One region of the Pseudomonas sp. NPDC099000 genome, then DNA from elsewhere that is predicted to be linked to it. Evidence: riboswitches for the same ligand, from Rfam matches in the RefSeq annotation. Region 1 holds a riboswitch; the other holds the start of a gene.
What was found. Region 1 has a riboswitch for cobalamin ahead of cobO (cob(I)yrinic acid a,c-diamide adenosyltransferase). Riboswitches for the same ligand answer to the same signal wherever they lie in the genome.
Positions count from the first base shown of each region.

Region 1 (3,203 bases):
AGTTCCGGATAACCGCCCGGCAGATAAAGGCTGTCAGCTTCCGGCAAATCAGCATCGCGGATCGGCGAGAAGAACAGCAACTCGGCGCCCATGGCCCGCAGCAAATCCAGGCTCGCGCCGTAGGTGAAGGCAAACGCTTCATCACGGGCCACGGCGATTCGGATGCCTTTAAGCAAAGGCTCGGCGGCAATCACATCGGGCCCGGCGAATTCCACGGCGGGCGGCAACGCCACATCGCAACTGCTGGCCAGCGATTCGGCTGCCGCATCGAGGCGCAGATCAAGATCATTCAACTCGCTGGCCTGGACCAGACCCAGATGCCGACTCGGCAATTCGATCCCGATCTCCCGCGACAAGGCGCCGTACCAGCGCAAGCCTTCAGTCAGGCTGCCTTCGAGCAATTGCGCATGACGCAGCGTGCCCACTCGGTTGGCCAGCACACCGGCAAACGGCAAGTCCGGCTGATATTTCGCCAACCCCAGCGCCAGCGCACCAAAGGTCTGCGCCATCGCCGTGCCGTCGATCACGCCGAGCACCGGCACACCGAAGTGCCGCGCCAGGTCGGCGCTGGACGGCGTGCCGTCGAACAGGCCCATGACGCCTTCGATGAGGATCAGGTCGGCCTCACCGGCGGCTTCCCACAACAGACGACGACTTTCCTGCTCGCCGACCATCCACATGTCCAGTTGATACACCGGCGCACCGCTGGCGCGCTCGAGAATCATCGGGTCGAGAAAGTCCGGGCCGCATTTGAACACGCGGACCTTGCGCCCCTGATTGCGGTGCAAACGGGCCAGCGCGGCAGTGACGGTGGTCTTGCCCTGACCGGAGGCCGGCGCGGCAATCAATACCGCCGGGCATTGACGATGGCTATTCATAAAGTGCAGCTCACAATTCGACGCCTTTTTGCGCTTTGATCCCGGCCTGGAACGCGTGCTTGATCACGCCCATTTCGGTGACCGTGTCGGCCAGTTCAATCATTTCCGGCTTGGCACCGCGACCGGTGACCACCACATGTTGCATCGGCGGACGCGCCTGCAAATCACTGAGAACCTGATCCAGATCGAGGTAGCCGTGCTTGAGGGCGATGTTCAACTCATCCAGCACCACCAGACCGATCGACGGGTCACGCAGCAGTTCCTGGGACACCGCCCACGCGGCTTCGGCGGCGGCGATGTCGCGCTGGCGGTCCTGGGTTTCCCAGGTGAAGCCCTCGCCCATCACATGAAAACGCACCTGCTCCGGGAAGCGCCGGAAGAACAGCTCTTCGCCGGTGCTGTTGCGCCCCTTGATGAACTGCACCACGCCGCACTGCATGCCGTGGCCCATGGACCGGGCGAGCATGCCAAAGGCCGAGCTGCTCTTGCCTTTGCCGTTGCCGGTCAGCACCAGCAGCAGGCCGCACTCATTCGGCGAGTTGGCGATGCGTTCGTCGATCACGGCTTTTTTGCGTTGCATGCGCGCCAAATGGCGTTCGTCACGATCGGGGGTATCAGTCATGGGGGAGCTCTCCGTTGAGGCTGGATAACGGCGGGCAGGCACAAGAATAGACGGCAAGAAGCCTGGCATCGCCCACCGTGATGCCGTTGGATGAATCAGGCCGGTCTCCGGGCTCATGAGCGGCGCAAGGCCTGACTGCGCGCCTTCCCATGTCGACAGTCGACACAGTGGCTCAAGGCGCAGCTTTCACTCATTTACCGTTGCGGGGGCAGCGCCGGGATCGTGACGTTTCGTCGCGTGAAGATAGTCACTCACCGGCTTCCCTGTTTCACTCTGTCGGCCATCGCCACAGAGCACCTGAAACAAGCCGCGAAGGTTAGAGGGTTGGGGGTGGAGCGTCAATTGAAGACAAAGCCCGGGCGGGCGATATACTGCCGCCGGTCAATTTACTGACCCTCCCAACTTGCACCACACTGTCAGCAGTGATATCAAAGCGCCACAAACCCAACATCACAATTACAAGGGTGAGCAACATGCAAGGCATGATCATCAGCAATCCGAAGCTGGAATTCCTGCGACCGGTGCTGGAACGCTGGTTTGACTGTATCGACCGCTACAATGCGGTGCGCGGCGATAACGACACGCCTTATTGGTACGACGAAAAAGCCAACCTTGGCCTGCTCTCCGCCGCAGCCTGGATGGCGGAAATGGTCACGCTGCAACAAACACCGACGCGCAAGCAGAACGAAGAAGGTGAACGCAACAGCCGCGCCGACCTGTTTATCGCCACCGCTGAAGAACGCGCCTACCTCCAGGCCACTCAACGCTGGCCGCGGGTCAATAGCCTGAACCTGACCCAGGCGCTGCAGGACATCACCGGCGACGCCAAACGCATCAGCTATTCCAGCGACCTGAAACTCGGCTGCTTGTTCGTTGCACCACAAAAAGCCCAGCAGAGCGCGACACCGGAAGAACTCCAGGACATGGTCGACGACCTGCAAAAGGAACACAGCTGCGCCGTGGCCTGGTATTTCCCATACGCCTACCGCAAGTTGCGCAACGAAGCCGGCAACTATCACCCCGGCATCGCGGTCCTGCTAAAGGAAGCCCGCGGCTGACCGTTTGAACCATCGCGCGTCTAAGCTTCTCTATGATTAAGTCAATGCATTCATAGGGAAGTCCAGCATGCGTAAGCCCCAGCTCGTTCTCGTCATCGCGCTCGCCGGAGGGCTCGCCGCTTGCGGTGAAACCTCCAGCTTGCAAGTCTCCGACGGCACCGGCCCGTCACCCAAGCTGCCCGAACCGAACAAGACCCTGATCCCGACGGTGAATATCGCCCCGGCGATCGGCTGGCCGGACGGTGCGAAACCCACCGCCGCGGCGGGCACTCAGGTGGCGGCATTTGCCGAAGGGCTCGATCACCCGCGCTGGCTCTACGTGCTGCCCAACGGCGATGTGCTGGTGGCGGAAACCAACGCGCCACCGAAACCCGATGACGGCAAAGGCGTTAAAGGCTGGGTCATGAAGAAAGTCATGGGCCGTGCCGGCGCCGGCGTCCCCAGCCCGAATCGCATCACGCTGCTGCGGGACAAGGACCACGACGGCATCGCCGAAACCCGCACGGTGTTTCTGGAAAACCTCAATTCGCCCTTCGGCATGACCCTCGTCGGCAATGACCTGTACGTCGCCGACACCGACCGTCTGCTGCGCTTTCACTATGAAAATGGCGACACCGCGATCAAGTCGCAGCCAATCAAGGTGGT
Region 1 is NZ_JBIWAF010000006.1:260,097-263,299, forward strand. Features, by position in the region: gene ACIQV9_RS10890 (cobyrinate a,c-diamide synthase) at 1-878, opposite strand, end outside; gene cobO (cob(I)yrinic acid a,c-diamide adenosyltransferase) at 889-1,500, opposite strand; cobalamin riboswitch at 1,581-1,816, opposite strand; gene ACIQV9_RS10900 (hypothetical protein) at 1,974-2,558, shown strand; gene ACIQV9_RS10905 (PQQ-dependent sugar dehydrogenase) at 2,626-3,203, shown strand, end outside.

Region 2 (3,203 bases), on a different contig from region 1:
GCAGCAGGCTTTCGTCGGCTTGCGGCAGTTCGATGGAGATCGAATCGAAGGCGTCGTGGTCGTGATCGTCTTCACCTTCATGGTGGTGATCGTGATGGCTGTGACGGCTGTCGATGTGTTCTTCAGAACCGGCGCCGAGACCGATCAGCACGTCCAGTGGCACGCGGCCGCTGCTGGCTTCGATGACTTTGACGGCGGGCGGCAGTTCTTCGGCGACTTCCAGGCGCACGCGGGCCAGGTCTTCAGGGCTGATCAGGTCGGCCTTGTTGAGGATCACCAGGTCGGCGCTGGCCAGTTGGTCGGCGAACAGTTCGTGCAGCGGCGACTCGTGGTCCAGGTTCGGGTCGAGTTTGCGCTGGGCATCGACCTGGTCCGGGAAAGCCGCGAAGGTGCCGGCGGCAACGGCCGGGCTGTCGACCACGGTGATGACCGCGTCAACGGTGCAGGCGCTGCGGATTTCCGGCCACTGGAAGGCTTGAACCAACGGCTTTGGCAGGGCCAGACCGGAGGTTTCGATCAGGATGTGATCAAGGTCGCCGCGACGGGCGACGAGTTCGCGCATCACCGGGAAGAATTCTTCCTGGACGGTGCAGCACAGGCAGCCGTTGGCCAGTTCGTAGACGCGGCCGTTGGCTTCTTCTTCGGTGCAACCGATGGAGCACTGCTTGAGGATTTCGCCGTCGATGCCCAGCTCGCCGAACTCGTTGACGATCACCGCAATGCGACGGCCCTGAGCGTTGTCGAGCATGTGCCGCAGCAAGGTGGTTTTACCCGAGCCGAGGAAGCCGGTAACGATGGTGACGGGAAGTTTGGCCAGTGTTTTCATCGGATGCCCTTTGGCAAGGTGGCGGGCATACGGGACGACAATCGCAGCGACGGACGCGCGCGGAAGAGTTCGCCACCGGATCACCCCGCCCGGTTGTAGTGAGAATCTGTGTCGAGGCAGGTCTCCTGGCTGACGGTGTGCCGGTCTTGATGGACCTGGCATTCACTGCGCCTTCCCGCGAACCCGCTGGACAGGGTTTGCAGTGGCGTGGCAGCGAACATCACCGTTCACAGTTGCGGGGGCAGCCGCGGCATCGACCGCGTTCCCTTCTTAGCTTCGGCAGACGCCGAAGAACCTCGAAAGCGCAAGGCTACGCATCGTGTGGGGGCGGGTCAATGTCTTGTGGTGCCCTCACCGGCCCCTTCGCGGGCAAGCCTCGCTCCTACGGGACGGCGGTGCTTTTGTAGGAGCGAGGCTTGCCCGCGAAGAATTCGCCTCGGTATCGAGATGAGAACCCATGCCAATTGACGCCAAACCCCCGCCCATGCTCTCCTACACGCCTTGTTACGGGTGCCCTTCACAGGGTGAAACGGGAAACCGGTGAATCATGTGCTTTACTCAAAGCCATGTCAGTCCGGTGCTGCCCCCGCAACGGTAAGCGAGCGAAGCGTCAGATCCACTGTGCCAGCAGTTCGGCATGGGAAGGTGATGCTTGCAGGTTCAGGCGAAAGCCAGCGCCCCTCGTGAGCCCGGAGACCGGCCCGCAACACAAAGTGACCCTTACGTCACTGAATAACAAACCCGCGGTGGGCGGGCGCTGTTTGAACCTCTGCGCGCCCGACTCGCAGGGGTCTTCCATGCGCTCTATTCACCCGCTGACAGACCAGAGGGAAGCGCCATGTCGATCATCAGCAGTACCGGCCACAGCACCGCCAGCACCACCACAACCCTGAGCCAACGCCTGACCGCCGCCGTGTGTGCGTCGATTCTTGGCGCGTGCCTCGTCTATTTCGCCGGTTTCTCGCACATCGAAGCGGTGCACAATGCCGCGCACGATACCCGTCACAGCTCCGCCTTCCCGTGCCATTGAGACCTGCCGACATGATCAAGCGTATCGCGCAAACCGCAGGTTTCAGCGGTTTGCTGGCCGCCCTGTTGCTGACCCTGCTGCAAAGTTTCTGGGTCTCGCCGCTGATTCTGCAGGCCGAAACCTACGAAAAATCCGAGCCGGTCGCTGCTGAAGTTCACGAACACGCCGCCGGTGTCGCCGCTCACACTCACGACGCCGAAGCCTGGGAACCGGAAGACGGCTGGCAGCGCGTGCTGTCGACCACGGGTGGCAACCTGGTGGTAGCCGTCGGTTTCGCCCTGATGCTCGCCGGTCTCTACACCTTGCGTGCACCGACCAAAACCTCTCAGGGCTTGCTCTGGGGCCTGGCCGGCTACGCGACCTTCGTGCTGGCGCCGACCCTCGGCCTGCCGCCTGAACTGCCGGGCACTGCCGCGGCCGATCTGGCCCAACGGCAACTCTGGTGGATTGGCACGGCCGCCTCCACGGCTGTCGGCATCGCCTTGATCGTGTTCAGCCGTCACTGGCTGATGAAGATCCTCGGCGTGGCGATTCTCGCCGTTCCGCACGTGATCGGCGCGCCGCAACCGGAAGTGCACTCGATGCTCGCTCCGCAAGCGCTGGAAGCGCAGTTCAAAATCGCGTCGCAGCTGACCAACGTCGCGTTCTGGCTGGCCCTGGGCCTGATCAGCGCCTGGTTGTTCCGCCGCAAAAGCGATGGCCAATACGACGCATGAAGGATTCCCGCACAGCGCCGACTCTAGTCGTCGGCCTGGGCTGCCAGCGCGGCTGCCCCGCCAGCACGCTGCGGGCGTTGATCGATCAGGCATTGCAGGCTAATCAAATCGAACTTCACCAGATCCAGGCCTTGGCCAGTATCGACCTGAAGCGTGATGAACCTGGCCTGATCGAACTCGCCGAACAACTCGGCTTGCCACTGATGTATTTCAGCAGTGAGCAATTGAAAGGCTACAAACCGCAACTCAGCCATCATTCGGACATCGCGTTCGAACGCACCGGCTGCTACGGCGTCGCGGAAAGTGCCGCCCTGGCCCTGGCCGAACACTTGGCCAAGGCACCGGCAAAACTGCTGATTTCGCGACAAAAATATGCCCAGGCCACCCTGGCATTGGCCTGCGTTGCGTAAGATCCTCGATAATCCCCGCCTTCGATCATGAGCAATCTTCATCTGAAGCCTTGCCCAGCCCTTTTTCTAACAGACTCTTTATTCAAAGGAACGGACGATGACCGTCTACTTCATTGGCGCAGGTCCCGGCGACCCGGAACTGATCACCGTCAAAGGCCAACGGCTGATTCGCAGTTGCCCGGTAATCATCTACGCAGGTTCCCTGGTGCCCGCCGCCGTGC
Region 2 is NZ_JBIWAF010000002.1:279,065-282,267, forward strand. Features, by position in the region: gene cobW (cobalamin biosynthesis protein CobW) at 1-826, opposite strand, end outside; cobalamin riboswitch at 924-1,140, opposite strand; cobalamin riboswitch at 1,318-1,546, shown strand; gene ACIQV9_RS03510 (CbtB-domain containing protein) at 1,665-1,856, shown strand; gene ACIQV9_RS03515 (CbtA family protein) at 1,868-2,572, shown strand; gene ACIQV9_RS03520 (cobalamin biosynthesis protein) at 2,569-2,982, shown strand; gene cobM (precorrin-4 C(11)-methyltransferase) at 3,080-3,203, shown strand, end outside.
Region 2: it holds a riboswitch for cobalamin, as region 1 does, so the genes downstream of both, ACIQV9_RS03510 (CbtB-domain containing protein) here and cobO (cob(I)yrinic acid a,c-diamide adenosyltransferase) in region 1, are expected to answer to the same signal.